DNA from 3 places in the Shimia sp. R9_3 genome. Region 3 is predicted to be linked to each of the others. Evidence: riboswitches for the same ligand, from Rfam matches in the RefSeq annotation. Region 3 holds a riboswitch; each other region holds the start of a gene.
What was found. Region 3 has a riboswitch for cobalamin ahead of nrdH (glutaredoxin-like protein NrdH). Riboswitches for the same ligand answer to the same signal wherever they lie in the genome.
Positions count from the first base shown of each region.

Region 1: linked by a shared signal. The riboswitch ahead of J7412_RS07120 (DUF1636 domain-containing protein) and the one ahead of nrdH (glutaredoxin-like protein NrdH) in region 3 are both predicted to bind cobalamin.
Region 2: linked by a shared signal. The riboswitch ahead of J7412_RS16685 (DUF4198 domain-containing protein) and the one ahead of nrdH (glutaredoxin-like protein NrdH) in region 3 are both predicted to bind cobalamin.

Region 1 is NZ_JAGHRP010000002.1:545,897-556,389, forward strand. It holds gene J7412_RS07100 (precorrin-8X methylmutase) at 1-413, opposite strand, end outside; gene J7412_RS07105 (cobalamin biosynthesis protein CobG) at 413-1,546, opposite strand; gene cobN (cobaltochelatase subunit CobN) at 1,543-4,833, opposite strand; gene cobW (cobalamin biosynthesis protein CobW) at 4,840-5,877, opposite strand; gene J7412_RS07120 (DUF1636 domain-containing protein) at 5,874-6,257, opposite strand; cobalamin riboswitch at 6,334-6,551, opposite strand; gene cobO (cob(I)yrinic acid a,c-diamide adenosyltransferase) at 6,593-7,210, shown strand; gene J7412_RS07130 (Lin0512 family protein) at 7,210-7,560, shown strand; gene J7412_RS07135 (Lin0512 family protein) at 7,557-7,901, shown strand; gene J7412_RS07140 (cobyric acid synthase) at 7,905-9,353, shown strand; gene J7412_RS07145 (GlxA family transcriptional regulator) at 9,399-10,376, opposite strand; gene J7412_RS07150 (3-keto-5-aminohexanoate cleavage protein) at 10,451-10,493, shown strand, end outside.
Region 2 is NZ_JAGHRP010000007.1:9,300-19,792, forward strand. It holds gene pcaC (4-carboxymuconolactone decarboxylase) at 1-259, shown strand, start outside; gene pcaH (protocatechuate 3,4-dioxygenase subunit beta) at 274-1,002, shown strand; gene pcaG (protocatechuate 3,4-dioxygenase subunit alpha) at 1,002-1,616, shown strand; gene J7412_RS16655 (3-keto-5-aminohexanoate cleavage protein) at 1,651-2,487, shown strand; gene J7412_RS16660 (3-carboxy-cis,cis-muconate cycloisomerase) at 2,517-3,575, shown strand; gene J7412_RS16665 (ABC transporter ATP-binding protein) at 3,604-4,260, opposite strand; gene cbiQ (cobalt ECF transporter T component CbiQ) at 4,257-5,039, opposite strand; gene J7412_RS16675 (cobalt ABC transporter permease) at 5,039-5,620, opposite strand; gene cbiM (cobalt transporter CbiM) at 5,617-6,228, opposite strand; gene J7412_RS16685 (DUF4198 domain-containing protein) at 6,235-7,020, opposite strand; cobalamin riboswitch at 7,152-7,352, opposite strand; gene J7412_RS16690 (substrate-binding domain-containing protein) at 7,460-8,473, opposite strand; gene J7412_RS16695 (extracellular solute-binding protein) at 8,715-10,010, shown strand; gene J7412_RS16700 (ABC transporter permease subunit) at 10,083-10,493, shown strand, end outside.
Region 3 is NZ_JAGHRP010000007.1:119,141-129,633, reverse strand. It holds gene J7412_RS17175 (exopolysaccharide transport family protein) at 91-2,262, shown strand; gene J7412_RS22115 (GMC family oxidoreductase) at 2,353-3,765, shown strand; gene J7412_RS17165 (hypothetical protein) at 3,762-4,187, shown strand; cobalamin riboswitch at 4,356-4,546, shown strand; gene nrdH (glutaredoxin-like protein NrdH) at 4,629-4,850, shown strand; gene nrdI (class Ib ribonucleoside-diphosphate reductase assembly flavoprotein NrdI) at 4,856-5,284, shown strand; gene nrdE (class 1b ribonucleoside-diphosphate reductase subunit alpha) at 5,266-7,389, shown strand; gene nrdF (class 1b ribonucleoside-diphosphate reductase subunit beta) at 7,402-8,373, shown strand; gene J7412_RS17140 (nucleoside triphosphate pyrophosphohydrolase family protein) at 8,373-8,759, shown strand; gene J7412_RS17135 (hybrid-cluster NAD(P)-dependent oxidoreductase) at 9,423-10,493, opposite strand, start outside.

The DNA of each region.
Region 1 (10,493 bases), on a different contig from region 3:
GGGGCGTTGCCGATGGCCACGATCGCTCCGCCCAGACGGTCACGCCAATGTTCCAGCGCGGCCGCAGAGCGGGTGTTGCCCATCTCCTTGGCCAGATCATGGATGCCCTCGGCGTGCAGAGTGCAGATCACATCGTTGTCTGCGGGCAGGCGCGGTCGGGTCACGCCTTCGCTGACCATGCGCGCATCACAGAAGATCGGCGCGCCGTCTTCCATGGCTTTGCGGGCCGCCGCCACCATGCCGGGGGTGAATTTCACATGCTGCTCCAGACCAACCATGCCGGCGGCGTGGATCATGCGCACAACAACCTGTTCTTCGTCTGTGTCAAAGCCGTCTAGGGCTGCCTCGCGGCGAATGGTGGCAAAGCTTTCATCATAGATCGCCTGACCATTCTTCTCATATTCGTAAGGCATCAAAATTCTCCCAAGGCGGTGGTCAGCTGGTCCGGCGTGAGGCCGGTTTTTGTGGGCGCATCCCATGGACGGCCGTTTTTGACAAGATCAAATGCGCCGTTGTTGCCCACAAGGGTGGTGGCGCAGGGGCGCGGGCGGGCGCAGCCTTTGGCGCAGCCGGAGACATGCAGTGCACCGCGCGCCGTGGCGGCCAAGGCGCGGGCAAGCGGGCGGGTCTCAACGGTGGAGGAGGTGCACAATGGCGCGCCGGGGCAGGCATCAATGCTCAGCAGAGGATCACTGAATTCTGTGATGAAATCGGCGGTTTCCACCGGCTCCACCCCTTCGAGCAGGAAAAGCCGCCAAGGGGTCACGCGCATCGCATCCGCCTGTGTTGCCTGCACCAATGCGGCCAGCGCGGTGGCTTCGATCTGGCCAAAGGCTGCGCCAAAGACGGTGCCAAGGGCGGTTGCGCCGGGGCGCAGAGATTGTGCAGGGGCGGTGGGCAAGGCGGCTTGCCAGTTGGCGGGCAGGGCGGTCATGGCCACATGCGCGGCCATGCGGCGGCGGCTTGGGCCATCGGTTTTGACAAACCACTGCGCCATGTCAATCAGCGCGTCCACTGCGGTGGCGGCGGTGACCGGACGTCCACGGGACGCGCCGTCTGCGCGCAGGATCAAAGCACCGTCGGCTGTGCGCTCCAGCCGGAAATCGGCGGAGTTCTGCGTGAATTGCGGTGCGCCGTCGATGTCGATGGCAAAGCCCATTTTGGCGGGCAGCTCGGGGAAGTCGCCCAGACGGGCCACCAGCGCGTTTGCGATCTGGTCGGTTTCGTCTCCGGCCTGCCAGAGCGGCGGGGTCAGGATGTTGCGGCGGCTTTCCAGCAGGGGATCATCGGGCAGCAGGCCGAGATCTGCGAGACGTGCCAGAACGGCCTCGTGATCGGCCTCTGCCACGCCACGGATTTGCAGGTTGGCGCGGCTGGTGAGGTCAATCAGGCCGGAGCCAAACTCAAGTGCGGTTACGCAAAGCCCGAGCACCTGCGCCTGTGTGAGCCGCGCCAGCATCGGGCGCACGCGCACCACCAGACCGTCACCGGACATCATCGGCTTATAGGCGCCGGGGCACCAGCCTTTGGCGCTGGGGCGGGTCATGCCAGACGTTCCAGCTCTGCGAGAATGGAATTGCGGCGGGTGATCCAAAGACCGGCCTCATGCAGCGCGGCAAAGCGATCACGCATCGCGGCCAGCGCCTGTGGATTTTCTTTCTCTAGGAAGCTGACCACCTCTGTGTCGCCCAAAGTGGCGTCGTGGTAGGCATCAAACAGCTGTGGTGGCACCGCGCCTGCGAGATTGGCGAAGGCGGCCATATGCTCCAGCGTGGCCGCGATTTCAGCCCCGCCGCGGAAGCCATGGCGCATCATGCCAGCCAGCCAATCCGGGTTGGTGGCGCGGGCGTGCACCACACGCGCGATTTCCTCGGTGAGGCTGCGGGCGCGGGGATTTTCCGGGTTGGTGTTGTCCACATGATAGAGATTGGCGTTGCCGCCGGTGATCTTTTGCGCGGCGGCAAAGCCCGCCTCGTGGGTGGCATAATCGGACGCCAGCAGGAGGTCGGTTTCCGGCATGTCCTGCAAATGCACAAAGCTGTCAGCGGCGCCCACCAGCGCGCGAATGCCATCCGCGTCTTTGGTGATCTTATCGCCATCAAAGGCATAAGAGGAGGCGTTGAGCCAGGCCTCGCCAGCAGCTTTGCGGCCTTCTTCCGAGTAGTTTTCGACGTCGTGGCCCATGCCAAGGCCGTAGCTGCCGGGCGCGGGGCCGTAGACCCGTGGCGCGGTGATGCGACCGGCAAACGGGTTCCAATCGGCGGCTTCGTCTCGGTCTGTCAGAGCTTTGACCGCCTGACCAAAGAGGGTGCTCAGCGTTGGGAAGACATCGCGGAACAGGCCCGAGACACGCAGGGTGACGTCAATGCGGGGGCGTTCGAGCAGGGCGATGGGCAGGATTTCAACGCCCGAAACCCGCTCGCTGCCTTCGTCCCAGACCGGTTTTGCGCCCAAGAGGTGCAGCGCCATGGCAAATTCTTCGCCTGCTGTGCGCATGGTGGCGCTGCCCCAGAGATCGACGATCAGGTTTTTGGGATAGTCGCCCTCTTCCTGAAGGTGGCGGCGCACCAGCTCTTCGGCCAATTTCACGCCCTGCGCATAGGCGGAGCGGGAGGGCACAGAGCGCGGATCGGTGGTGAAGAGATTGCGGCCCGTGGGCAGCACGTCTTTGCGCCCGCGATAAGGCGAGCCGGAGGGGCCGGCCTCGATGCGTTTGCCGGCCAGAGCACGGGTCAGGGATGCGCGTTCGGCATCAGCCGAGGCGCTGGCGTCAAACGCCCCTTTGACGGTCGGCGCGCGGCCAAACACATGCAGGCCATCGCCAAACTGGCTTTCCTTGATGTCACAGACAAAGGTGTCGATGCGGGTGATCGCCTCTGCCAGAGAGGTGGCGTCATCCAGCCCAAGTTCTGATTGCAGACCAAGGGCTTCGGCTTCGTCTTTGATGTCCGATTGCAGGCGGTCACGGCGTTTGGGATCTAACCCGTCGGCGTTTGAGAACTCATCAAGCAAGGTTTCAAGGCGGGCAAACCGCTGTGGCGTCGCGCTGGCTTTCAGCGGTGGCGGCACGTGGCCAAGCGTGAGCGCGTTGATGCGGCGTTTCGCCTGCGCCGCCTCGCCGGGGTCATTCACAATGAAGGGGTAGATCACAGGCGCGTCGCCAATCAGCGCCTCGGGCCAGCAGGCCCCGGAGAGGGCCACGGATTTGCCGGGCAGCCACTCCAGCGTGCCATGGGCGCCGATGTGCAGCAGAGCGTCAACGCCCTGTGTCTGGCGGAGCCACAGGTAAAAGGCCACGTAGGAATGGCGCGGCACGCGGGAGAGATCGTGGTATTCGTCTTCGCGGATCTGATCGGTGCCGCGCTCTGGCTGCAGGGCGATCAGGATGTTGCCGCGTTTTGTGGCTTTGAAGGTGAACGCATCTTCAGAAACGGTTGGATCATCTTCCGGCGCGCCCCAAGCCTCTGTGAGATCTGCGTGCAGCGTTTCCGGCAGAGATGTCAGTGCCGCTTTGTAATCAGCCAGCGACCAAGAGATCGTTTCGCCAAGCAGGGCGTCTGCAAGAGGCGCTGCCTCACCGTTTCCGGTGTCAAAGCCGTCCTCGGCAAAGTCTGACAGGATCGCCTCAACACTGGCAAGCGGGTCAAGCCCCACGGCGTGCGCCATGTTCCAGTCTTTGCCCGGATAGGTCGACAGCACACAGGCCAGGTGTTTGTCTGTATTGGGTTTTTGTGCCAGCCGCACCCAGCCCTCGACCTTATCCGCAATGGCGGTGATGCGGTCAGGCAACGGGCGGTGGGCAAAGCGGGAATACTCCAGCGCTTCGTCTTTTTTACCGGGCTCTTTGAAGGAGCTCACACCGGTAAAGAGACGGCCGTCGACCTCTGGCAACACAACGTGCATGGCGAGATCGGAAGGTGCAAGGCCGCGCTCTGCTTCGGCCCAGGCTTTTTTGCGGGAGGTGGCGAGCGCCACCTGAAAGACCGGTGCTTCGGTCGCGTCCAGAGGCGAGGTGCCATCTGCGCCTTTGCCGGAGAAAGAGGTGGCGTTCACAATCGCGGCGGGTTTCAGATCGCGGAGGGTGTCCGCCAGCCAAGCGGCGGAGGCGGGCACTTTGAGAGAGGGGGCAAACAGGCCCACCACATCAAAACCACGTCCGCGGAACTCTTCAAACAGCGCCTCAATCGGCGCGGTGTCAGCGGCGCTGACGTAGGCGCGATAGAAGGTCAGGGCAATCAGCGGCTTTGCAGCGTCGCGCCCGGTGAGCGGGTCAGACAGGCCCGTCTCAGGTGTCCAGCCGCCGTGATCGGGCAGCGCTTTGGAGCCCATGACCGGCTTTGCATAGAGCCCTGCGGCCAATGCCAGCTGCGCCAGTGCGGCCTGGGCAGCAACCGCTCCGCCGGTGTCACAGAGATGGGTCAGGCGGTGCAGGGTGGACACTGGCAGGGTGGAGACTTCATCCAGCCGTGTATCCGGCCGCCCGTCTGCGGGCAGCGCCGCAAGGGCGATGCCTTTTTCCGCCGCCAATGCCTGTACCTGCTGGATACCGTATTGCCAGTAGGAGATGCCGCCAATCAGACGGATCAGGATGGCTTTGGCACCAGACAGCGTTTGCTCAATGTAGGTGTCGACCGACAGCGGGTGTTTCAACGCTGTCAGATTGGCAAGACGCAGCGTGGGCAGATCGCCGTTGCTGCGATGCCAGCCTGCCGCGAAAGCCCCCAGATCGCTGTCGGAAAACGACAGCACCACAAGGTCAGCCGGTGACTGACCCAGATCCATTGGGGTTTCGGCCTCATCAAGACCGTGGCTTTCGCGAAAGACTACATGCATGGGCGTTTAGTCTACCAGAGCGGCGCGGATCGCATCCACATTTACGTCATCATGTTCCGCAATCACGACCATGCGGCCATGACGGCCCTCCTCGGGCTTCCATGGGCGGTCAAACTGATGACGCACGCGCGCGCCCACAGCCTGCACCAGAAGACGCATGGGTTTGCCTTCGACGGCGGCGTAGCCTTTGACGCGCAGGATGTTGAGATCTTTGGCCATTTTCTCGATCTTGGCGGCAAAAGCTGCGGGATCGCTCTGCTCTGGAACGTCGATCACAACGCTTTCAAAATCGTCATGTTCGTGGTCGTGGTGCCCATCGTGATGGGAGGGGCGAGCCTCCAGATCATCCTCTGCGGCGGCTTCCAGACCGAGGATCACGCGCGGGTCCACTTCGCCTTCGGCCACTTCGACCACTGGCAGAGGGCGGGGCGCTTCGGCCAGCACGATTTCCTTGGCTTTGGCCACACCATCGGGGCCTGCAAGATCCGGTTTGGTCAGAAGAACAATGTCCGCGCAGCTGATCTGATCTTCGAAAACCTCGGAAAGCGGGGTTTCGTGATCCAAGCCTTCATCTGCTTCGCGCTGGGCATCCACTGCGGCCACATCAGGGGCAAAACGGCCATCGGCAACCGCTTCGGCATCGGCCAGCGCGATCACGCCGTCCACGGTGATTTTGGAACGGATATCGGGCCAGTCAAAGGCTTTCAGCAGCGGCTTTGGCAGGGCCAGGCCGGAGGTTTCAATCAGAATGTGCTCGGGGCGCGGCTCAAGCTGCATAAGGGCTTCGATGGTGGGGATAAAATCATCCGCCACGGTGCAGCAGATGCAGCCGTTGGCCAGCTCCATGATGTTTTCCGCCGGGCAATCCGGGATGGCGCAGGATTTCAGGATCTCGCCGTCCACACCCACATCGCCAAATTCATTGACGATCACCGCAAGGCGTTTGCCCTGTGGTTTGGTCATCAGATTGCGCACGAGTGTCGTTTTGCCGGATCCCAGAAAACCGGTGATGACGGTGACAGGGAGTTTTTCAAGAGTGCTCATTCGGGGATCTCCAGTGGGGGAATGCGGGCGATGCAGTTTTTGCGGAAATGGGTGGAGCGTTCGCGCCACGGGACCAGCCCGTCAGCGGTGGCGGCATATTTGCTCACGCCGTCCGCGACCAGTTCCGCGTCTTCTGCACCGGTGAAATTGCCATAGACATAGGTCCAGCGCTCATCGCCGCCACGCACGGTGATCGAGCAGCCAAAATCGCAGTTGGAAAAGCACTCAACACCTTTCACCGTCACGTTTTCCGGCAGGTCTGAGGCGGTGAGCGCATCAAACAATTGCGTACCGGGGCGCGGCCCTTCGACGTCGGTTGGCTGGCCGGCACGGCAGGTGGTGCAGACAAGCAATTCGACTGGAGCATTTGCATCAGCCATCAGATCTGGTCCCTTTTCAGGGACGGGGCAAACACGGGACATCTGTGGAGAGCCCGACACCGAAACACCCCGTCCGGTTTATGTCATTTGCGCTGGCAGGTCTCCCGGCTTGCGGATCTCAGAGCTTGGGCTCTGGTGGTCCTCCTGCCTTCCCGGATTTCTCCAGTGGCTGTGGCGGACCTCTCCGGTCACGGTCGCGGGGGCGGCTGCGCTTTGGGCCTTGACGTTGGACCCGTTTCACATTCCCTTTTCACCTGCTCAAATCGAGCAGAAACCAGCGACAACCCGAATGGGCAATGATTGCGGCTAAGTCAAGCGCGAACGGAGGGGCAGGAATGTCTGAAAACACGGATCAGAACGAACGCCACAAGGCCAAGATGGCCAAAATCAAAGCGGCGCGAGACAGGATGATGGCCACAAAGACCGAAGAAAAAGGTCTGATCATCGTGCACACCGGGCCGGGCAAAGGCAAAAGCTCCTCCGGATTTGGCATGATTATGCGCTGCATTGCACATGGCATGCCGGTGGCTGTGGTGCAGTTCATCAAAGGCGCGATGGCCACGGGGGAGCGGGCCTTTCTGGAAGAGCATTTCCCAGAAGAAGTGCAATTTCATGTGTCAGGGGAAGGGTTTACCTGGGAGACGCAGGACCGGGAGCGCGACATTGCCAAAGCAGAAGCAGGCTGGGAACTGGCCAAGGAGCTGATCCGCAACCCGGAGAACCGCTTTGTGATGCTCGATGAAATCAACATCGCGCTGCGCAATGACTATCTCAACATCGACGACGTGGTCGATTTTCTGCTGAGCGAAAAGCCTGCGATGACTCACGTTCTTTTGACCGGCCGCAATGCTAAGCCGGAGCTGATTGAGGCTGCTGATCTGGTGACAGAGATGACCCTGCTGAAACATCCGTTCCGCGATGGCATCAAGGCGCAGGCGGGGGTGGAATTCTGATGGCGATCAAACGTCTGCTCACCGAATTTGGCATGGGCTCTTCGCTCAGACGCCAGGATTACACCGAGGCGGCGAGCCGCGCTGTGAAGGACGCGCTGTGGCACAATTCGATCAATCTGGCGGAGCTTTTTAGCAAAGACAAATCAGAGATGATCATCACCGTTGAGGTGGCGGTGCAGCAACCGGAGCAGATTGACACTGCGGTGATTGCGGCGATCTTCCCTTATGGGCAGGTGACGGTTGTGCCGGTCAAAGGCGGGCTGGACGTGCCGCGCACGGACGGCGGCAACCCGACGGTGATGGCCAATGTGGCGATTTCGGTGGCTTTGGATGTGGAGGTCGCGGCATGAGCGAGCAGCGTTTCATCATCGAAATGGGCATGGGCAACGACCAATACGGGCAGGATTACACCAAGGCTGCGGCCCGTGCGATCGAGGATGCAATTCGCCATTCTGCCATCCCGATGTTTGCCGCTTTAGGTAAGGATCCCAAAGAGATGCGGGTGCAGGTGACGGTGGGGGTGCAGGCGCCGGAAGAGGTGGATTGTGACGCATTGGTTAAGAATTTGCCCCGCGGGCGCGCGGAGGTGAAAGCGGTGTTTGGGGGGATGAATGTGACAAATCCCGATGACGGAAACGTGCTTGTCATCGCTTCTGCGGCGGTGGAGGCCTTCCTCCCAAAACAGGGCTGAGCCATGGGCAAGGCAATTATGATTCAGGGCACGGGCTCCAATGTGGGCAAGTCGATGCTGGTGGCGGGGCTGTGCCGGGCGGCGGCGCGGCGGGGTCTGTCTGTGGCACCGTTCAAGCCGCAGAATATGTCTAACAATGCGGCTGTGACCGTTGACGGGGGCGAGATCGGACGGGCGCAGGCGTTGCAGGCGCTGGCCTGCGGCAAGGCGCTGACTGTGGATATGAACCCGGTGCTTCTGAAGCCGGAAACCGATGTGGGCTCGCAGGTGGTGGTGCAGGGCAAGCGGCTGACCACGGTGAAGGCGCGGGAATATGCCAAGCTCAAGCCGCAGCTGCTTGAGGCGGTGCTTGAGAGCTTTAACCGTTTGAAAACGAATAGTGATCTGGTGATCGTTGAGGGCGCGGGCAGCCCGGCGGAGGTCAATCTGCGGGCCGGAGACATCGCCAATATGGGCTTTGCGCAGGCCGCAGAGGTGCCCGTGGTGCTGGCCGGAGACATCGACCGGGGAGGCGTGATTGCGCAGGTTGTCGGGACGCAGGCGGTGATTTCGGAAGAGGACGCGGCGCTGGTTGTGGGCTTTCTGATTAACAAGTTTCGCGGTGATCCAAGCTTATTTGATGATGGCTATGATCTGATAAAGGCAACGACCGGTTGGGACGGCTTTGGGGTGTTGCCCTATTTCGGGGAGGCGTGGAAATTGCCTGCCGAGGATGCGCTTGACATCAAGAACGCCGAACGTGACGGCGGCTTGAAAGTGGTCTGTCTGGGGCTGTCGCGGATTGCGAATTTTGACGATCTGGACCCGCTGGCACAGGAGCCGGGCGTGTCGCTGACCATGTTGCGGGCGGGGGAGCCGATCCCCGGCGATGCGGATGTGGTGATCATTCCGGGCAGCAAATCCACCCGTGGCGATCTGGCGTTTCTGCGCGAGCAGGGCTGGGATGTGGATCTGGCGGCGCATGTGCGGCGCGGTGGCCATGTTCTTGGGATTTGTGGCGGATATCAAATGCTTGGCGCGGTTGTGCAAGATCCTGAGGGCATCGAAGGCCCGGCTGGAGAGACCGAAGGTCTTGGGCTTTTGGACGTGGAAACGGTGATGACACCGGACAAACGTCTGACGGAAACCGAGGCCGTGCATGTGGCCTCTGGTGAGGCCTTCCGGGGCTATGAAATCCACATCGGGCGCACGGATGGGCCGGATCGGGCGCGGCCCTTTGCGCAGGTGGACGGGCGTGATGAGGGCGCGGTTTCTGCGGGTGGGCAGGTGTCGGGGAGCTATCTGCACGGCATGTTCCGCGATGATGGCTTCCGCCGGGCCTGGCTGACTGCGCTGGGTGCGCAGGTGGGCAATGAGGGCTATGACGTCACCGTGCAGGCGGTGCTGGATCGTCTGGCAGATCATGTGGAAACACATCTGGTTGTGGATGGCATCTTGGCGGCTGCGCGCTAAAACTTCGATGCCACCGGCGGGAGTATTTTCAGCAGAATGAAGGAGTTAGATCCGACTGCGGCGCAGGTCGCGGACAGACTTGCCGTGGGCGTTTTTGAAGGCGCGGGCGAAGCTGGTGGGGCTGTTGAAGCCTGTTGCGAGGGCGATGTCGCGCACCGTCAGACGGGTGTCTGTGGCGAGGCGCAGGGCTTCTTCGAGGCGCAGATGCAGATATGTGGCCTGTGGAGAGCTGTTCAAATGCGCGGCAAAGCGCATCTCCAGCGTGCGGGTTGAGGTCCCTATGATCGAGGCAACGGCGGGGATGGAGAGCGGCGTGTCAAGCGCGCGGGCCATGACATCCAGCGCGCGGCCAACCTGCGGGTGCTGGCGCATCTGGCGCGGGGTTGAGGTGGGGCTTTGTGCCTGAGAAGGCATTGGGTCATAGAGAAAAGCACTGCCGACGCGGCGCGCGAGATCGGGGCTGAAGCGGGTGGCAATCAGGTGCAGCATCATGTCAATGCAGGGGCTGGCACCGCCCGAGGTGGCGATGCGCCCTGACAGGCAAAACCGGTCCTGAAGCGTTTTAACTTGCGGAAAATGTTGAGAGAATTTTTCGAGATCTTCCCAGTGAGTGGTGGCCTCATGGCCATCCAGCAGCCCTGCGCGGGCGAGCAGCCAGGGGCCGCCGTCGATGGCGGCGAGCGAGGCACCTGCATTATAAATACGGCGCAGCGAGGCGCGCAGACGCGGGGTGGATTGTTCCTCCAGACGAAAGCCCGCCACCACAAACAATAGATCACATCTGTCCAGCTCAGACAGCGCAGGGCCGGTGATTTCAAGGCCGCTTGTGAGCGCAGCGGGTGTGCCTTCAGCCGTGAAGAACTGCCATTTGAAGAGCGTTTTTCCGGCGCGGCGGTTGGCGGCGCGCATTGGGTCCACGGTGGCGGCAAAGCTCAGAGTGTTGCACTCATCCAGCACCAGAATGGCGGTGTTGAGCGGTGCGGGGTTGGGGTGGAAAACGCCAATTTCTGCGGATTTAGTCATGTAGTTTTCGTAAAGTGAAAAGTGTTGCGCCACAAGAGCAGTACGGTTGGGCAAGGAGCAAGAAAGGAATCGCCATGCCGCTGCAAATGAATCGTGAGGTTTTCATCACCTGTGCCG
Region 2 (10,493 bases), 110 kb from region 3:
CGGTCGCATATCAGACCGCGAACGGTCCATGCTTACATTGGCATTATTGGCTGCGCTGGGAAACTTCGAAGAAATCCCCATGCATATCAGGGCGACGGCCAACACAGGCGCATCGAAAGAAGATGTTTTGGAAGGCTTTCAACATGTGGCGATTTACGCAGGAGTGCCACGTGCAAATCATGCTTTGAAGCTTGCAAAACAGACTTATGCTGAAATGGAAGGCGATCCACCTGCACCTGTGCACAGTACGAACGAGTGAGCGAGGCCCAACCCATGACCAAACCAGGGAGTTTCTATCAGAGGGATATGCAACGCCACCCCCCGGCGCGTGCAGAGGCGTACAAAACCAGTGTCAGCCGTTCGCCGAACTATCCCCGGATTGCTCTGGAAAATGCGATTGGCGAAATGACCGGGCCCGTCTTTGGACATCATGATACCGGTCCGCTGGACAACGATCTGCTCCAAAATTTCGCTCAATATGGTGAAGTCCCACTTGGTGAAAGAATAATCCTGCATGGCCGAGTGCTCGATGAAAACGCCCGACCTGTATCAAATACTTTGGTTGAAATCTGGCAGGCAAATGCTGGTGGCCGTTATCGACACAAAAACGACAGCTTTCTTGCGCCACTTGACCCTAACTTTGGTGGATGCGGTCGAGCCCTCACCGATGAGAATGGGTACTATGCCTTTCGCACTGTAAAACCCGGTGCTTATCCTTGGCGCAATTGGGTTAACAGTTGGCGCCCGTCCCATATTCATCTGTCGGTATTTGGCACAGGCTTTGCGCAACGTCTGGTTACACAGTGCTATTTTGAGGGTGATCCCCTGATCGCCAAATGCCCAATCGTAAATGCCGTTCCTGATCCGGAAGCGATTGAGCAACTGATTGCACCGCTCGACCTCAATGCGGCCATTCCGTTTGATTGCTTGGCCTATAAATTCGACGTGGTGCTACGAGGACAGCGCTCTACGTTGTTTGAAAATCGACTGGAGGGTAACTGATGGCGCAAAAACTACCCTACTTACAGGAAACGCCTTCTCAAACTGCTGGGCCCTATGTCCATATTGGTCTCGCGCCTCGCGCCACCGGCATTGAAATCTACAATAAAGATCTTGGGTCTGACATCGCTGGACCAAATGCCGAAGGGGAACGGATTAGAATAGAAGGCCACATCAAAGACGGCACTGGCGCGACTGTGAAAGACGCGCTTATCGAGGTCTGGCAAGCCAATTCAAAGGGCCACTACGCGGGGTCTGGCAACGCCATAGAAGAAGATTTTCGGGGATGGGGCAGGGCGGTCACCGATTTTGAAACTGGCCTGTGGCGTTTTGAGACCATCAAGCCCGGCCAGACGCGGGCCCCAAATGGCAGAGTTCAGGCTCCGCACATCAATCTCTGGATCGTCGCTCGCGGCATCAATCTGGGTCTGAATACTCGTCTGTATTTTGATGATGAAGAACAGGCCAATGCGGCTGATCCTACCCTCAATCTGATCGAACAGGAAGAACGCCGTGACACCCTGCTTGCGACACGCATTATTCAAGGCGATGCGGTGGTTTATAATTTTGACATAACGCTTCAAGGTGAGGGCGAAACAGTATTTTTTGACATTTAGGTACCGGGTGAGAGGAAAGAGTGAGGGAAACACGATGGGCAAACCTTGCATCATTTGCTGCGCGATAACGGGATCCGTGGCGCGTAAGGAGAACAATCCTGCAGTGCCGATCTCCATTGCAGAGCAAGTCGAGAGCACACAGGCAGCTTTTGACGCGGGAGCGAGTATCGTTCATGTACATGTGCGAAATGACGATCAATCACCCACTTCCGATCCGGATAAATTCGCGCGTTTTCAAGAAGAGGTAAAAAGGCACTGCCCGGGGCTCATCATTCAGTTCTCGACCGGTGGGCGCTCTGGAGCCGAAAAGGAACGCGGCGGTATGCTGCCCTTGTCTCCGGATATGGCCTCGCTCTCTGTCGGTTCTGTAAATTTCCCCACAAGGATTTACCCTAACGCGCCCGAACTGGTCGCCTGGCTTGCCGAAGAAATGAGACGCTACGGTGTAACACCGGAAATCGAAGCTTTTGACCTGAGCCACATACTGCACGCGATCCGAATGAACGCTGAAGGCATGTTGCCCGGCAAGCTCTACGTACAGTTTGTGATGGGTGTAAAAAATGCCATGCCAGTCGATAAAGATGTGTGCGATTTCTACGTCAAAACAATGCAAACCAGCGCCCCAAAGGCGGAATGGTGCGCGGCTGGCATCGGGGTCAACCAGCTCGTGGTGAATGAATGGGCGATTGCCGCAGGCGGTCATACGCGCACCGGCCTTGAAGACAACGTGCGCCTTGATCGCAACACGCTCGCGCCATCAAATGCAGCGCTGGTCACCCGCGCAGCAGAACTTTGTGAAAGGTATCATCGGCCCGTCGCCACATGGCAACAAGCGCGCGAGATGCTGCAACTCACACCTGTGTCTGCGTAACAAGCTTGGGTCACTGGGAGACCTCAAACATGATTTTTCAGGATAAAGTTCACTGGCTGCATGGACTTTTTGAAGACCACGAAACAGCCACTCTGCTTTCCGGCCAGACCAGTTTGGATCACATGCTTGCAGTAGAACGGGCTTACTCGACTGCTCTGGGCGCTAACACCGTGGTTCCTGACAGCGCGGTTCAAGAGGCGTGCGACGCTATAGATTCTTTTGTCCCTGATTGGTCGGTGCTTAAAGCAGGCACCGCGACTGACGGTGTTGTTGTGCCTACGCTTGTTAAAGAATTGCGGTCTCAATTCCCTCAAAGGAGTCACGCTGCGCTGCATACCGGCATGACCTCCCAAGACGTGGTAGATACCGCATGGATGATGACACTGAGCCGCCTTGGCGACCTCTTTGGGCACCGTCTGAACGAAATTTTGTCACAACTCGATATTCTGATTTCAAGATTTGGAAATGCTCCTCTGATGGGGCGTACACGCATGCAGGCAGCTTTGCCCATTTCCACGGAGCACCGGTTGAGGCAATGGAGGGCTGGATTAGCGGATGGCCTAAACCGTTTGCAAGCGCTGAAGTCCCGTGGGTTTGCTCTGCAATTGGGGGGACCGGTCGGGGATCAAAGTAGCTTGGGGGATAAAGTCGATGAGATTGCCCTTCATATGGCCAAGTCACTCGACCTAATCGTGCCAGAGCAGCCTTGGCATACCAATCGGAACAACATTGTAGATTTTGCCAATCTGTTGTCCTGCATCTCTGCGGCACTCGGAAAAATTGGCAAGGACATCGCATTGATGGCGCAGCAAGGCATTGAAGAAATTAAGATTTCGGGTGGCGGCAGCTCCTCGGCAATGCCGCACAAACATAATCCGATACAAGCTGAGCTGCTCGTAGCCACTGCACAGTTTAATGCCACGCAGATGTCGGGCATCCACTTGGCGGCATTGCATGAACAGGAGCGTTCTGGTGTTTCTTGGACATTGGAATGGATGCTCTTGCCCAACATGGCTTTGGCCACAGGGAGCGCGCTCAACACAACGTCTGCGCTTTTTAAAAAGGTTGAGCGAATAGGGGCGGCCTAACAGTATCCCGGTAACACGCGATAGCAGGTTAAGTGCGTAAGTCCACGAGTTGTCCTTCACGCAGCTCCAACGTATCTGGAGCCAAGGCCTCGCGAAATGAGGGCGTATGGCTGACCAACAAAATGGCTTGCGGCAGCCTCTGAAGGATTTCCAGAAGCCGCGCCTCGTTCTTTATGTCCAGCGCGTTTGTCGGCTCATCAAGAAGAAGCGCCTCAGGCTCCATTGCAAGTACCGTCGCCAAGGTTACCAGACGTTTCTCGCCTCCTGACAGTTTGTGTGTGATGCGATCACGCAGATGCATCAGATCAAGGTCGGTGAGGACACGATCTACGATAGCGATTGCTTCGGATTTGCTGCGCCCCAAATTGAGCGGCCCGAAGGCAATATCCTCAGCGACCGTCGGGCAAAACAGCTGGTCGTCAGGGTCTTGAAACACCAAGCCAATGCGTTGGCGCACCTCATGGAAATCGGCCTCGACACTGCGCTCCTTACCGAAAATCGTGACGGTACCTGCGTCTGGCTTCTGAAGGCCAAGCGCAATGCGAAACAATGTGGATTTACCAGCACCATTCGCCCCAGCAATGGACAATCGCTCTCCAGGTTCAAGATGCAGCGAGGCACCATTCAGCACCGGAGCGTGGCCAGGGTATGCGAAGTGAATGTCGTCGAACCTTAGGATCGTCATAGGTGGTCCAGAATGAGAAGGCCCGCACAAAGCGTGCATATCGAAACCGCAAAGAGGCGATCCCGCCGAGTCAGTGCGTAATCTTGTAGCAGGAAAAGCCGCCCTGAAAAGCCTCTGCACTTCATTGCCGAAAGGATACGCTCTGATCGTTCGATGGCCCGCACAAGCATCATTCCCACCAGATAGCCAAAGCTTCGATATGTGTGCCAGTTGGTTCCCGGGCGGAATCCGCGGATTTTCATGGCCCCTCGGAGCCGGAGATACTCCTCTCGCAGCACCTCAATATAGCGAATGGTGAACATCAAGAGATGAACCAAGACTTCAGGGCATCGCAAACGGTGGAGCGCATGCCCAAGGGTGACCGGCTCCATTGTCCCAACCAGAACCATGAGGGCAAGGATCACTGTGTTTGCTGTTAGTGCAATCTCTATTGCTTTCCAAAGCCCTTGCCAGCTCGCCGGAAAGCCAAAAACTGTGAACATCGCCTCGCCCGGCATTGAGAATGGCATCAGCACGAGCATGAATATGATGAAGCCGTCCATCATCGCCATGCGCTTCAAGGTTCGACGTTTGGGAAGGCCTGACAGAATGAGCAGGCATAGGGAGACCGAAAATGCAGCAGCCAAAGCTGACAGTGTTTGCAAAGCCACGGTCACCACAGCAAAAAGACACATCGCTAGAATACGCATCCTAGGATCAAGCTCTGTGAGCTTGCCATAGAGATTGGCACCGCCAGCCCCAGAGAGCGTTTTTGCTTGTGGTTCCAGTGCGTGGGCCATCAGCTTGCCAACTTTCTGCGTGCGGCAATATAAAAACCGAGACCAAACAAGCCAACAATATAGCCAATACCCCCCAGAATGCTCTGAAAGTCATTGTGCTCACGATATGCGGCAATCTCGCGACGCAATGGGCGCATCTCGTCTCTAACAGCTTGGGCAATCGCTGCGCGTTCTTCCTCAGAAAGCGAGGCAACGGTCACACCGCTGACATTTGAGCCTGACTGGTCGGCTGGCGCTGGATCCATTATTTCTGCCGCAACCCCCAAAATCTCCGCGACTTCCTCGGCAGGCATGGTGACCTCAGCAATGTGGCCTGCACCAAGATCGGCAAAAAATGTATGCGCGACCGGGCTGCTTGGTGTGAACACAAAAAAACCATCCGCATCAGTCACCGTGCGCCCCAATTCGGCGCCATCTGGACCAGTGACAACAACTTCTTGATCTTTTGCCATATCCCCGTTTGAGAAGCCCAATTCTCCTTCGATCGCATCACCCGACGGGAACACTCCGGCAATCACCTTATGGGCCAGGGCAGGCAGCGGTGAAAGAACCAGCACACACATTAAGATCAGCTTTTTCACGCAGCTCGCCCTTTCAAAAACAGCTCCGGTTTGACTTTGCGCGCGAGCAAGACCGCAAACCCCGTTAGAACAGCCTCAATGACCATCACGGGAATATGGGCAAAAAACACGAGTTTCGCCGCAGTAATGAACTCTTCGCCTGAAAGGGCCAATGAAACCGCGACAAGTGCGGTTGTGGCCGCAATTGCAAAGGCGCCGCCGATCCCGCCCCAGATCGCCCCTTGAACAGGCGAGCCTCGGCCGATTAGGCGGCCAAACAACATCCAGGCTAATACCGCAGGAAACGCGATATTGACGGCGTTGATCCCGAGCACGGTTAAACCGCCAAAGCCAAAGAATACCGCTTGCAAAAGCAACCCTACAAAGAGGGCGGGAAATGCGGCCCAGCCGAGCAAGAGCCCGGCTAGACCGTTCAAAATCAAATGCACAGATGACGGGCCAATCGGGACATGGATCAGAGATGCCACAAAAAAGCTTGCCGACAACACGCCAGCAGCCGGGATGCGGTCAAGGTCCAGTGATCTTAGTCCCATCGCAATGCCGCCGACCGCTGCGAGTGCGCCGCCGATGACAACCGGATTGGACAAGGCTCCGTCAACAATGTGCATGAAGCGTTACTCCAGATCCCAAGCGCGGACCCAGATAACCGCATCCTGGCTCAGCTCTTTGCCCTCATGCTCGGTTTCCGGCCCAGAACCCAGAGCGGCAAAACCCCAGTAACCTGCTTTTGGAACACCGAAAGAGAAGTAGCCATTGTCGTCGGAGATCGCCACGATTGCGCCGCCTGGCAGAGGCGACACGATCGCTGCTTTGGCTCCAGTGCCTTCCAGATCTGGCTCTGCTGCCATATATTCGATCTCGATTTCAGCACCCGCCACTGGCTGACCTTCGCTCAGAACACGGCCGGTGAAGGTAGACCCCGCAATAATGTTGTATGGCTTGTTCAGCGGCAGGATCTCGGTTGCGAGCCCATGGGGCTGATCCCAGTCGGTCGGCAGCTCGTTGCGGTTCAGGTAAGTTTTGGTGATCTGCTGAATGTAGATGTCCTCGGACTCTTCATAGTAAGGCGCGGGCACAGTCACGACGACATAGTCCCCCGAGCGCTTTACCGGAACCGTTCCCAAGAAGGCTTTTGCACTGTTGTCAGGACCGTCAAAGGTGGTCTCTTCAAGCGTACCCAAGAGGTCCGTTTTCTCACTGTTGTGGATAACGAAAAACTCTTCAGGCTTTTCCAAGGTCATCACATGACCCGCTTCATGCGGATGCCAGAAAATAAGCTTGACTGGAACGTCACCGGGGCGCTCAATCATCGTGTCTTCGGTGTATTCCAGAAGAAAATGCGCTTGCGCCATCGCGGGGATGGAAAGAGCAGCGGTGGCCGCCAAAAGCAGCTTTTTCATTTGTTTGGTCCTTATCACGTTGCGCCTTCCCCGGCGCATTTATTTTTGTGTGACTTCGGAGAGCGCGGAGCCACTCGGTTTCCAAACCAAGCGGACCCGGCGCACACCCCGTCGCCGATAATGAACGCCCCTTTCAAGGGCGCATGTCCGGCAGGTCTCCTGACTTGCGGGTCAAAACACGATGCTGGCCTTCCCGGGAAACCCCAGTGGCGTTTTCAGCCGTGCTCGCCGCTTACAGTTGCGGGGGCAGTTGCAGATTTGGCACCGATATCGCCGCACTACATTCCCTATTGCTTCCGGGTTAACCCGGAACCGAACATGGCGCGTTCTTGCCAGATGCGGCGAGAGCGGGTCAATAACGGATTGCGACCTCAGCGGACACAATTGCGGAATCAAAGTAGATAAATATGAAACGGAATGGCGCGAGATTGCCCAAAAATTAATGCGTGCCGCGGTCAACGACGCTGGGATCGACGTAGGCAGTCTCATCGTCTTTCGTGGGATCGGCGAGTCGGCGCTCCAAGAGCGCAATGATCTCGCGCACGGAGGCGTCAATGGGGTTGCGCACCGTGGTGAGGTCAAACATCGGCCACTTGGCCATGTCGATATCATCAAAGCCGACAATCGCAATCTCACCCGGAACCGAGCGCCCCAGTTCGCGTGCTGCCGTCAGAGCGCCAATTGCCGAAGCGTCATTGGAGCAAACCAAGGCGTCAATGAAATTGGAAGCCAGCATCTCAAGTGCGATCTGGTGACCAGAATCCACGGTGTAGTCACTGAAAGCTTCACATTGAAGAGACAGCCCTGCTTCACCGAGGGCATCAAGCACGCCTTCTCGGCGGCCTTCAGCTGAATGAAAATCCTTTGGGCCTGCAATAAGTCCAAACCGTTTTCTCCCGCTGGCTATAAGGCGCTCTGTTATCAGCCTGCTCCCAAGCGCATTGCGGCAGCAGACGTTATCAACTCCGGATGCATCTACTGGCCGACCCGAGGAGATCATGGGGATGCCAAAGCGCGCGCAATGGGTGACGATGTCGGCAGACATGCTTCCCCCGCGCAGAATGAGAGCGTCCAGCGGGTAGCGCATGATTTCGTCAATGGCGGTGGCTGCACGTTTGCCGCCGCCATCAATCAAAACCGGCCATTTGTCGATTCCATTGAGCTCGCGCACCAGCTGGCTGACAAACATAGAGTCATAGGCGCTGCGCATATTTCCAACAAAGATGGCGACAAGATGGGACCTGCCTCCCTGAAGACCTGCAGCCAAGGCATTGGGTTGATACCCCATTTTCGCGGCCATCTGCAAAATCGCCCGACGCTTCGCGTTGTCCAGATATGCGCCTTCGGTAAATGCCCGGGACACCGCGGAACGAGACACTCCAACTGCATCTGCCACCGCTTGGGCGGTCACCCGGCGTGATTTGGGCCGCTCTTTGTCAACGCCATGATTCATCTCCGCTTGGTGCCTCCCGGATGAAACTTAACAAAAACGCAAAATTCGCTTCACAGAACTGTCGCATATCTCCGCTACCTGAACACGTGTGCAGATATTGCACAACCCTCGCGCTGAGCAATCTGCAGGCGCACCGAATTTACACAGATCACCTTTGTCGGAGGGCAATGGGGGTCGGAAAACGCTGGTGAATCCAAACTGGGTTTGCCGACTCAACTGGAGACCGATTGTGAAACATTTCATGACAAGCACGGCTGCGGCCGCATTCGCAATGGTGGCAAACTCTGCCTTTGCTGAAACTGAAATCACCTGGTGGCATGCCATGGGCGGCGCATTGGGCGAAACTGTGAATGCCATCGCAGAAGACTTCAACGCGTCTCAAGACGAATACAAAATCACCCCTGTTTTCAAAGGCACCTACGAAGAAGCCCTTACCGCAGGCATCGCTGCCTTCCGCGCTGGCGAACAGCCAAACATCCTTCAGGTGTTTGATGCTGGCGCCGCAACCGTCATCGGCGCCAAAGGCGCAACTGTTCCGGTGCAGGATCTGTTGACAGACAATGGCGTTGCCTTTGACATCAACGACTACATCTCTGGCGTGCGCTACTTCTATGCAGACGCGGACGACAAGATGATCGGCATGCCGTTCAACTCCTCCTCGCCAATCATGTACTATAACGTGCAGGCGTTTGAGAAAGCCGGCGTTGAGCCGCCAAAAACCTGGGAAGAGTTCCAGACTGTCACCGCTCCTGCGCTGAAAGAAGCCGGCTACACCGCGCTGACCCAATCCCACCTGCCATGGATCTTCACCGAGAACTTCATGTCTCGCCACGATCTTCCGTTTGCCACCAACAACAACGGCTATGACGGCGCTGAAGGCACCAAGATCCTCGTGAACAACGACGCGATCAAAGCCCACTTTACCGCTGTGACCGAATGGCAGGATGCGGGCTACTTTGAGTGGTTCGGCACCGGTTGGGGTGACAACGCAACCCCATTTGAAGAAGGCAAAGTTGGCATGTGGCTGGGCTCTTCCGGCTCTTTCGGCGGCCTGTCCAAGAAAGACCTGCCGTTTGATTTCTCCGCGACCTACCTGCCTTACTGGGAAGCTGTGACCGCAGAGCCAAAGCAAACCTTCATCGGCGGTGCATCTCTCTTCGCTATGGCTGGCCACGACGCGGCTGACAACAAAGCGACCGCTGCGTTCTTTGAATTCCTGACCCAGCCTGAGACCCAGTATTTCTGGCACCAGGAAACCGGTTATGTGCCGATCACGGAAGCAGCCTATGAAATGGCAAAAGCGGATGGCCACTATGAGCGCGCGCCAGCTGCTGAGATTGGCATCAAACAGCTGTCCCTGCCAGCAGGTGACAACACCAAAGGCTATCGCATGGGTTTCTATGTGCAGATCCGTGACGTGATGAACCGCGAATACGGCCGCATCCTGACCGGCGAAACCACTGTGGAAGACGCCTTCGCGACCATCGAAAAAGAAGCCAACGATCTGCTGGCGAAATTCGCCAAGACCCAGAGCTAAGCTTCTCTTCCAGACAGATAATGGGCGGCCGCGCGAGATCGCGGCCGTCCCCTCTTTCAAAGGACACCTTCAATGAAACGCGCCGGTTTCACCACCAGATGGCTGCCAATCCTGCTGCTCTTGCCGCAGTTGATTATCATCGCCATCTTTTTTTATTGGCCAGCCGCCCATGCGGTGCAGTCGTCATTTTATCTGCAAGATCCCTTTGGGTTTGGCTCAACCTTTGTGGGGGTCGACAACTATACGGACCTCGCAGGCAGCGGCGAATATCTGAAGATCGCGCGGTTCACGCTGGTGTTCACGATACTGGTGACCTTTTTCTCGCTTGCCCTGGCGCTTTTGCTTGCTGTGAAGGCAGACAAAGTTCTGCGCGGAGCGCGCAGTTACCGGACGCTGCTGATGTGGGTCTACGCGGTTGCGCCACCCGTTGCGGGCTTTATCGGGCTGATCATGTTTGATCAGAGCTGGGGGCCGCTGACTGAG
Region 3 (10,493 bases):
CTGTCGGGAAGAACCGCGACTCGACGGAATACAAATGAGTTTCTTTGAATACCAATGAATAGAGTTCTTTCACCTGATAGAAAGTTGGAGATGCGTCTGCCCAAAGCTGCGACATCTGCTCCGAAAATGCTGGAATTTTCCGATGTTATCCGGGCGCTGCGGCATCGGATTGCGCTTGTGCTTGCCACGGGCGTGCTTTGTCTGGGGGGGGCGGTTTACTACCTGTCGTCGCTCACGCCGACCTATAGTTCCGGCGGCCAGCTGCTGTTGGGTGGTCAGGGGCTCAGTGAACAGAACTCGTTTGACCTTGTGGAAGCTCAGGTGCTGAGCAACGCGGTGATCGAGGGGGAGATCGCGATTATGCGGTCAAATGAAATCCTCATCAACGTGGTGCAGAAGCTCAATCTGGACGAAGATCCTGAATTCAATCCGAGTTTGCGTGAAAAGCAGGTGCCCAATCCGGTGGTGACCTGGCTTAAGGATACCGCCAAAACCATTCTGGGCCGTGGCGAGAGCGCAGCGGATGATGAAGTGGTTGTTGTTGAAACAGCCTCCAATACAGCGGTTTTGGAGGCGGCCTCTCTGAACGAGCAGACACTTGGTGAGTATGGCACCTCGGTCGGGATTTTGCGCAAGGGTCTGTCCATTCGTCAGCAGGGCACATCGTTCCTGATGGCGGTTCAGGCGACGTCGGAAAGCCCGCAAAAGGCGGCGGCGATTTCCAACACGGTTATGACGGAATATATTCGCGTGCTTGCGGATAAACGTTTCCAGACGGCAAGTCGTTTCACCGGCTGGCTGGAGGGTCGGGTTGAGGAGCTTGCGAGCAACCTTGAAGATTCCGAGCGTGCCGTTTTGGAGCTGCGCAGCGTTATGGAAGCGGATGCTGACAACGGTGCTCGTCTGGACCAGCAGATGCAGGAATTCACCACCAAGCTGGTGAACGCGCGGGCGGAGCTGGCGCAGGCAGAGGCGCAGGTGCGTCGGGCCACGCTGGTGAATGAGCAGGATGGCCCGCTTGCAACCGCGAATATTCTTTCCAACGATGCGATTTTTGAGTTCCGACGCGCGCTGGTGGATCTGCGCCGCGAAGAGGCTGAAGCCTCGCTGAGCTTTTCAGATGAGTCCGCGCGAATGGATTCGATCCGCCGCGCGATTTCCAAAACCGAAGCTGAGCTGGCCAATGAGGTTGAGAACCTGATTTTGCAGCTCAACAACCGCGTGGAGACACTGCGGCTCAACGTGCGCACGTTGGAGACCAGCCTGCGCAGCTTTGAAGGATTGAACCTTGAGCGGTCGCGCCAGCTGATCGAGATGAACCAGCTGCAGCGTGTGGCCGACATTAACCGCCGTGTGTATGAGGATTTCCTGGGGCGGTATCGCGAAATCAGTGAGTTTCAGGAAATTCCGATCTCCGATGCGAAGATCATCCGCTATGCCTCACCACCCAGCAGCCCGTCTCACCCGCGCAAGAAAGTGGCGGCGATCCTGGCTCTGGTTGGCGGGCTTTCGCTGGGAGCGGCTTTGGCCTTCATGCTGGAGTGGCGGCCCAGACGGCTCTCTGAGCCGAGGCAGGTGTCGCGGGCAACCGGATTGCCGGTGTTTGGCAACACCCCCCGCTTGAAGAAGATCCGCTCGGCTGAGAAGCTGCTTGCACAGCTTTCCAATGATGAAGCCTTTGCGCAGGCGGCGTTGAAGCTGGCGGATAACATCAATCTGCACAGTGAGCGATCGTTGAGGTCGCTGTTTGTGACCTCCTATGATGCCAACCAAAGCCGGACCAATACGGCGATCTTGCTGGCCTGGGCCAATGCGCAGCGCGGTCGGAAATGTGTGCTTGTCGACGGAGATTTCCGCACCGCACAGCTGACAGATAGTTTTGGTCTGAATGAACAGGCGAATTTCTTGTCCGCCATCCACAGCGACAAGCCTTTGAGTGAATGTCTGGTGGTGACGGATACGGCGGATGGGTTTGACTGTATCGGTGCGGAAGTATCGGCGGCGGATCCCTCTGTGCTCTACAGCTCTGAGCGGATGCAGGACATGATTGCCCTGCTGCGCAAGGTTTATGATGTGGTCATCATTGATGCGCCAAGTCTGGAGGACAGCTCCAACAGCTTTGCCGGTTTGAATTCGCGTGATCTGGGGATTTTCACCATCGAGACCAATAAGATGACACGCGATGGCATGAACCGCAGCCTGAACATGTTGAGAGATATGGATCTGGGCGGCGCGGGCATTGTCCTGAATGGCGCCAAGTGAAGCGCAAAGCTGAGTGGTGGATGCCTGAGTGCAGCTGCCCCGTCTCTGTGCCCCGCGTGACATGTGTTTTGATCCAGACATAGGTGCCGAGTGAAACCGATTTCCGCCGCAGATGCTCAGAAGACATCCTGGGATGTCATCCTGGTTGGGACGAGCTTTGCCTCCTGTTTTTTCGCCTATAAGCTGAAAGGGCGCGGCCTGAGGGTTCTGTTTCTGGAGCGCGGTCCGTTTATTGATCACGATACCCAGCTGGAAACCCGCGTTCCGCATCCAACAGGCGGTGTGGCGCAGGAAAACAGCTCTGGACAGCGCAAGGACTGGACCGTACGGCATCAGTTTGGCGGCTGCTCAAACTGTTGGTGGGGGAACACGCCGCGTCTGCAGCCGAGCGATTTTGAGTTGTTTTCAAGATATGGCGTGGCGCAGGACTGGCCGGTGTCTTACGGCGACATCGAGCCTTACATGGTGGAAGCGGAGTATCTGATGGATATCGCCGGTTCCGATGAGGCTGGATATGCGCCCCGGAGTGCCCCGTTTCCGTTTCCGCCGCATGCGCCAACGCGGGCGGAGCGCAAGCTGTTTGCCCAAGAGCCCAGCTGGCAGCCGATGCCCTGCGCGCGCTCCAATGGGGGGCGACGCACCACCTGTTGTGTGTCTGGCGCCTGCAACCTGTGTCCGGTGGATGCAAAATTTACGATCCTCAATTCGCTGGAACTGTTTGAGGATGAAGGGTTTCATTACCTGCTGGATGCGGAGTGCCGCACCGTGGAGACCGCTACGGGGCTCGCCACCGGTGTTGTGGCCCAGACGACCGAGTTGGGGCCGATCACCTTGCGGGCGGATTTTGTCGGGCTTGGGGCCAACCCGATCTTCAACTCGGCAATACTGCTGAGATCAGGTATTGGCTCTGATCTGGTGGGGCGTGGGCTGCATGAGCAGGTGGGGCAATTTGTTTGGGTGAACATCCCGTTTGACAACTATTATGGCGGCACCTCGCTGACCGGGATGGGTTACGGATTTTATGATGGGGAGTTTCGTCGTGAGGCGGCGTCTGTTCTCATTGAAAGCTGGAATGCGCCTCCGTCTTTGCGCCTTGAGAAGGGAAAATGGCTGCAGCGTCTGAAGTTGAAGCTGGTGGCCGAAGATTTGCCGCAGGAGCAGAACCGGGTTGTGTTAAAAGACGACGCGCCGACGATTTTGTGGTCCGGGCACAGCGCCTATGCCTATGCCGGCCTGGCGCGGGCGCGTGAGCGTGTGTCCTCACTGATTCCGTTCGAGCATGAGATTGTCGGCATCGGGGGCATTGAGCCGACGGAAGCGCATATTATCGGAGGCACGCCGATGGGTACGGACAGCAAAACCGGTGTGGTGGACAAAAACCTGCGGGTCTTTGGTGTCTCCAATTTGGCCTGTCTTGGGGCCGGGACCTTCACGACCGGGGCGGCTGCGAACCCGACGCTCACCCTATCGGCGCTGTCGCTTTATGCGGGAGAGCAGCTATGAGTTTGAGGCGGCGTGCGTTTTTGGTGGGGGCAGCCGGTCTGGCGGGGGCGGTTCTGGTGCCTTTGACGCTGGGCGGCACCACGTCATTTCTGCGACGCACGCTGAAGGATCACTTCGGCCCCGAGGTGCTGAAGCTGGCGGGCATCGATGAATTTGTTGACGAGTTCGCCGCTTTGGCCGGGGAGGATGATCCGGCAAAGAAGATCGTGGCGGAGATGTACTTTGGCTGGCATGGGGATCGCGTGAAAATGATCGGCCCGGCCAAGGCGATACAGGAGCGGTTTCTTTTCACAATCCTGCACCGGAGCAATATCATCGCGGTTCAGCAAGGCCGCGCGACAGAGTTTGAATACGGGTCTGTTGATCCTTGGTCGCCGGTGTGCGGGCTCTACCTTTCCGCCTTCGCTGATGAAACGCTTTAGGTGAAGCGCCGGTGTGCGGCTGGCCATTTTTCTGAAGGTGATAAGATCTTGCGCCGAGATGGCGGTGATGTGGATATCTTGGGCAGATATCCACAGAAACTTTGCATCCATCAACAATAAATCGAAGTCACAATGCCGCTATATATTGACACTATGTGGTGATCACACCCTATATAGGGGTGCTTCGGTTCTTTCGATTCCTGTCGAAGGCTAAGAGGGAAGCCGGTGAAATTCCGGCGCTGCCCCCGCAACTGTAAGCGGATAGCAAGGCTGAATATGCCACTGGGGGGCATCCTCGGGAAGGCCAGCCAAGCGTTGATCCGCTAGTCAGGAGACCTGCCGAAAGTGCAAAATGATGACCACGAACGGAGGGTTCGGGGGCGCGCAAGAAGTGGTGCTGCCACTCTGCGTCCTCGGCTTTGACAAAAAGAAAGAGGACAGATGAGCATCATCGTTTATTCCAAACCCGCTTGTGTACAATGCACCGCCACCACACGTGCGCTGGACGCCAAAGGCATCAGCTATGATGTGGTTGATCTGACGCAGGACGACAGCGCGCTGAGCCATGTGACCGAGCTGGGCTATCGTCAGGCGCCGGTGGTTGTGGCGGGGGCGGATCACTGGTCGGGCTTCCGCCCTGACATGATCGCACAGCTGGCCTAAGGGAGGTGAGCCGCCAATTTCCGGCGCTTGTCTACTATTCCTCAAAATCGGGCAACACCCACCGGTTTGTGACGCGGCTTGGTATTGAAGCCGCGCGCATCTCGGAAGATCCCGACGCGCCGCTCCCTGACCCCAAAGAAGCCTTTGTTCTGATCTGTCCGACCTATGCAGATGGGCAGGGGCGGGGGGCAGTGCCCAAACAGGTGATCCGTTTTCTAAACGACGCCACCAAACGCGCCCACCTTGTTGGGGTGATCGCCACCGGCAATCGCAACTTTGGCGCCACCTATGGGTTGGCCGGGCGCGTCATCGCCGAAAAATGCAATGTCCCGCTGCTCTACACGTTCGAGCTGGCAGGCACCGAAACTGATATTTCCCGCGTCCGTGCGGGGCTGGAAAAGATTGGGAGACCGCTATGCTCGACAGCACAGTGAACGAGCAGGACTATCACGCACTCAACGCGATGCTGAATCTGTATGACGCGGATGGCAACATCCGCTTTGACGCGGATCGCATGGCGGCGCGTCAGTATTTCCTGCAGCATGTGAACCAGAACACCGTTTTCTTCCACTCGTTGGATGAAAAGCTCGGCTATCTGGTGAGCGAAGGCTACTATGAAGAAGCGGTTCTGGATCAATATTCCAAGAACTTCATGCGCGCGATCTGGGAAGCGGCCTATGCCAAGAAATTCCGGTTCCCGACCTTCCTTGGCGCCTTCAAATATTACACCTCCTACACGCTGAAAACCCGTGACGGGCAGCGCTTCCTGGAGCGCTATGAGGACCGTGTGGTCATGACCTCTCTGGCGCTGGCGCGTGGGGATGAGGATCAGGCCATGGCCTTTATGGAAGAGATTCTGGAGGGCCGTTTCCAGCCGGCCACACCGACCTTCCTGAACGCCGGTAAAGCCTCCCGTGGCGAGCTGATCTCCTGCTTCCTGCTGCGTCTGGAAGACAATATGGAAAGCATTGGCCGCGGCATCAACTCTGCACTGCAGCTCTCCAAGCGGGGTGGCGGTGTGGCGCTTTTGCTGACCAACATCCGCGAGCACGGCGCGCCGATCAAAGGCATTGAGAACCAGTCTTCCGGTGTGATCCCGGTGATGAAGCTGCTCGAAGACAGCTTTTCCTATGCCAACCAGCTGGGCGCACGTCAGGGCGCAGGCGCGGTCTATCTGAACGCGCACCATCCTGACATCATGCGTTTCCTCGACACAAAGCGCGAAAACGCAGACGAAAAAATCCGCATCAAGACGTTGTCTCTTGGCGTGGTGATCCCCGACATCACCTTTGAGCTCGCTAAGAAAAACGCCGATATGTATCTGTTCTCTCCGCATGACGTGGAGAAGGTCTATGGCGTGCCTTTCTCTGAGATCTCGGTGACCGAGAAATATGAGGAGATGGTGGACGACAAGCGCATTCGCAAATCCAAGGTGAACGCGCGCGAATTCTTCCAGACCATTGCCGAAATCCAGTTTGAGAGCGGCTACCCTTATGTGATGTTTGAAGACACGGTGAACCGGATGAACCCGATTGAGGGCCGGATCAACATGTCCAACCTCTGTTCGGAAATTCTTCAGGTGAATGAGGCGTCTGAGTTCAACGAAGACCTCGGCTATGCCAAGATGGGCAGCGATATTTCCTGCAACCTCGGCTCGCTCAACATCGCCAAAACCATGGACGGCAAAGATCTGGGCCGTACCGTGGGGGCCGCGATCCGTGCGCTGACGGCTGTATCTGAAATGTCCGCGATCGACTCCGTGCCATCGGTGCGCAAAGGCAATGATGACAGCCACGCCATCGGCCTTGGCCAGATGAACCTGCATGGCTTCCTTGCGCGTGAGCACATTCACTATGGCAGCCCGGAAGGCATTGAATTCACATCGGTTTACTTTGCCGCTGTGGCTTTCCACGCGATCCGCACCTCTTGCGATCTGGCGCAGGAACGCAAGGCTTCTTTCAAAGGGTTTGAGCGCTCTGACTATGCCTCTGGTGTGTTCTTTGACAAATACACCGAGCAGGACTGGTTGCCGAAAAGCGATAAGGTGAAAGCGCTGTTTGACGGTGTGGATCTGCCCACTCGTGAGGATTGGGCCGCGCTGAAGGCTGACGTGATGAAACACGGGCTGTTCAACCGCAACCTTCAGGCCGTGCCGCCGACCGGCTCGATCTCCTACATCAACAACTCGACCTCATCGATCCACCCGATTGTGTCCAAAATCGAGATCCGCAAAGAGGGCAAAATCGGCCGCGTCTACTATCCAGCCGCCTTCATGAACAACGAGAACCTCGAGTATTACCGTGACGCCTATGAAATCGGCCCCGAGGCGCTGATTGATACCTACGCGGCGGCCACCGAGCACGTGGATCAAGGCCTGTCTCTGACCCTGTTCTTCCCGGCCGAAGCCACCACGCGCGACATCAACCGTGCGCAAATCTATGCCTGGAAAAAAGGCATCAAAACAATCTATTATGTGCGTCTGCGTCAGGAGGCCCTTGAGGGCACCGAGGTGCAGGGCTGCGTATCCTGCTCGCTGTAAGGGACGTCAGACATGAAAGACATGATCGAAACCCACATCCCCCGCGCCATCAATTGGAACCGTCTGGAGGACGACAAGGACCTTGAGGTCTGGAACCGCCTGACGGTGAATTTCTGGCTGCCGGAAAAAGTGCCGCTGTCCAATGACATCCCCAGCTGGGGCACGCTGACCGACCATGAAAAACAGCTCACCATCCGCGTGTTCACCGGGCTGACGCTGCTGGATACGATCCAGAACTCTGTGGGTGCGCCTGCGCTGATGCCCGATGCGATCACCCCGCATGAAGAGGCAGTGCTGACCAATATCGCCTTTATGGAGGCGGTGCATGCGCGCAGCTATTCCTCCATCTTTTCAACGCTTTGCTCCACCAAGGAGATTGATGAGGCGTTCCGCTGGTCGGAAGAGAATCCGCATCTGCAAGCCAAAGCCAAAGCGATCCTTGATACCTATGCGCCGGGCAATGACCCGCTCAAGCGCAAGATCGCTTCCGTGTTCCTTGAGAGCTTCCTGTTCTATTCAGGCTTCTATCTGCCGATGTATTGGTCGAGCCGCGCCAAGCTGACCAACACCGCCGATCTGATCCGCCTGATTATCCGCGACGAGGCGGTGCATGGCTATTACATCGGCTATAAATTCCAGCGCGGCTATGAGCAGCTCGATGAGGCCGGACAGCAGGAGCTGAAGGACTATGCCTTTGGCCTGATGTTTGAGCTGTACGGGATTGAGAACCAATACACCGAAGAGCTTTATGACGAGCTTGGCCTCACTGAGGATGTGAAGGTCTTCCTGCATTACAACGCCAACAAAGCCCTGCAGAACCTCGGCTTTGAAGCGCTGTTCCCGCCGGAAGTCTCCGAGGTAAACCCCGCCATTCTGGCCGCTCTCAGCCCGGACAGCGAAAACCACGACTTCTTCTCCGGCTCGGGCTCTTCTTATGTGATCGGCAAAGCGGTCGCGACCGAAGACGAAGACTGGGATTTCTGATGTCCCGCGACACACTTGCGCTTGTGAAGGAATGGCATGAGGCCTTTGATGTGCCTGTGGTTGACACACCTGCCATTCCCCAAGAGCGTGCGGAGATGCGTCAGGACATTCTCGAAGAAGAGGTGGCCGAGCTGCGCGCTGCTATTGCGGCCGGGGATATGGTCGAGGTGCTCGATGCGCTGTGTGACATTCAGTATGTGCTGGATGGCACCTTTCTGGAGTTCGGCCTGCATGGGTTGAAACCCGCCGCCATGGCCGAGGTGCATGCCTCCAACATGTCCAAGTTGGGTGCCGACGGCCGCCCGGTGCTGCGCGCAGATGGCAAGGTGCTGAAAGGGCCGGATTTTCGGCGGCCTGATTTGGGGCGGGTTTTGAAGGATGGGTGAGTAAGAGGTAGGTTGGTTAGTGGCTTAGGCTCGAACGACTTTAAACAAGCAGCAGAGTAATCAAGACGAAACTAGGGTTTGCTAAGAAATTTCTGACGAAGTTGGAATGGTAACGACAGCCGTAGTCAGTATATCTCCTGCGACTTTACCATTCGGCTATTCCCAGTGAGACAAACAGGAACCCTAATACGATCATGCCAATTATCGACAGGATAGCGATAGTCTGCGCTGCTTCTTTGTCGTCTTCATGAAACAGAATTTGGCCACCGCATTTCGGGCACGGCTTCCGCCCCATGTTTTTAAATGTTCGTCTAGTGACCCAGCCACACTGGGAGCACCGACCTTTCATTTTATCTCCGGAAGACATCGACAAGCCTCTCGTTTGCTAACACTACTCCTACACAGGAAGCGTTTGGATGCAATCAAAGCAAGCATTTTCATTGCATCAGCAACCCCTAGTAGATAAGGGTCACGCCGCTACAAAACATTGGGCTTTCTAAAAATGCTGACTTTCGCTTTGCAAAGCGAAAGTGGGGATTGCTGCAAATTCTTCTCTGTAGTCAATCGAAACACTTCCAGAACACCATCGCCTCAAAAGCCATAGAACACAAAAAAAGCCCGGCATGTCTGCCGGGCCTTTCTGTGAGCCCGAGAGCGGGGGGCTCAGACCTCTACTGCCACTTTGCCAATCGGGTTGGAGCAGCAGGCGAGGATGTAGCCGGCTTCGATGTCGTCGTCCGAAATGCCGCCGTTGTGAACCATATGCACCTCGCCTTCGGTCTTTTTGACCTTGCAGGTGCCGCAGACGCCGAAGGTACAGCCTGAGGGGATGTTGAGCCCGACCGAGCGCGCGGCGGCGAGCACGGTTTCGGTCTCGGCGACTTTGGCGGTGACATCAGACGTGGCGAAGTGGATTTCCGCCTTGCGGTCCTCGTCAGGCACCACATCATCCAGCGCGGGCTGTTCGGCCTCGGTTTCCACCGGCGCGCCAAAGCTCTCCTGATGGTAGTTGTCCATGTCAAAGCCCAGACCGGCCAGCGCTTCGCGCACCGCGGTCATGAAGGGCTCTGGCCCGCAGCAATAGACCTCGCGGTCAAGATAATCCGGCGCCATCAGGCCCAGCATCAGCTGGTTGAACTGCCCCTGATAGCCCGTCCAGGGGCGGTAGGGATCGGGCTCTTCGACCACAAATTTGAGATCCAGTCCGGGGGTGCGGCTGGCCATCTGTTCAAGCCTTTGGCGGAAGATGATTTCCGAGGGGCGCTTGGCGCAGTTGATGAAGACGGCGTCCAGTTCCTGGCCTTCGTCCCACATGCAGGTGGTCATCGACATCATGGGGGTGACGCCGGAACCTGCCGAGATGAAGAGGAATTTCTTCGCTGTGCTGCCCGCGTTGGTGAAGAGGCCTGCCGGTCCCAAGGCTCTCAGGCGCATGCCGGGGCGCAGGTTGTCGAGCATCCAGCGGGTGCCGATGCTGTCAGGCTGTGCCTTTGCAGTGATGGTGATCGAGCGCGGGCGTGAGGGCGAGGAGGATATCGTGTAGGTGCGGTGCACCACGCCTCCCGGCTGACCCGGTGCGGGGATTTCCAGGGTCAGGAACTGCCCCGGATCATAGGCGAAGAGGGCGCCGGATGGGGCGCGGAAGGTGAAGCTCGCCGTGTTGGGCATTTCCGGCACGATGGAGACGCATTCCAGCATCTCGTTGTCCTGCCAAACGGTTGCGGTGGTCTGAAG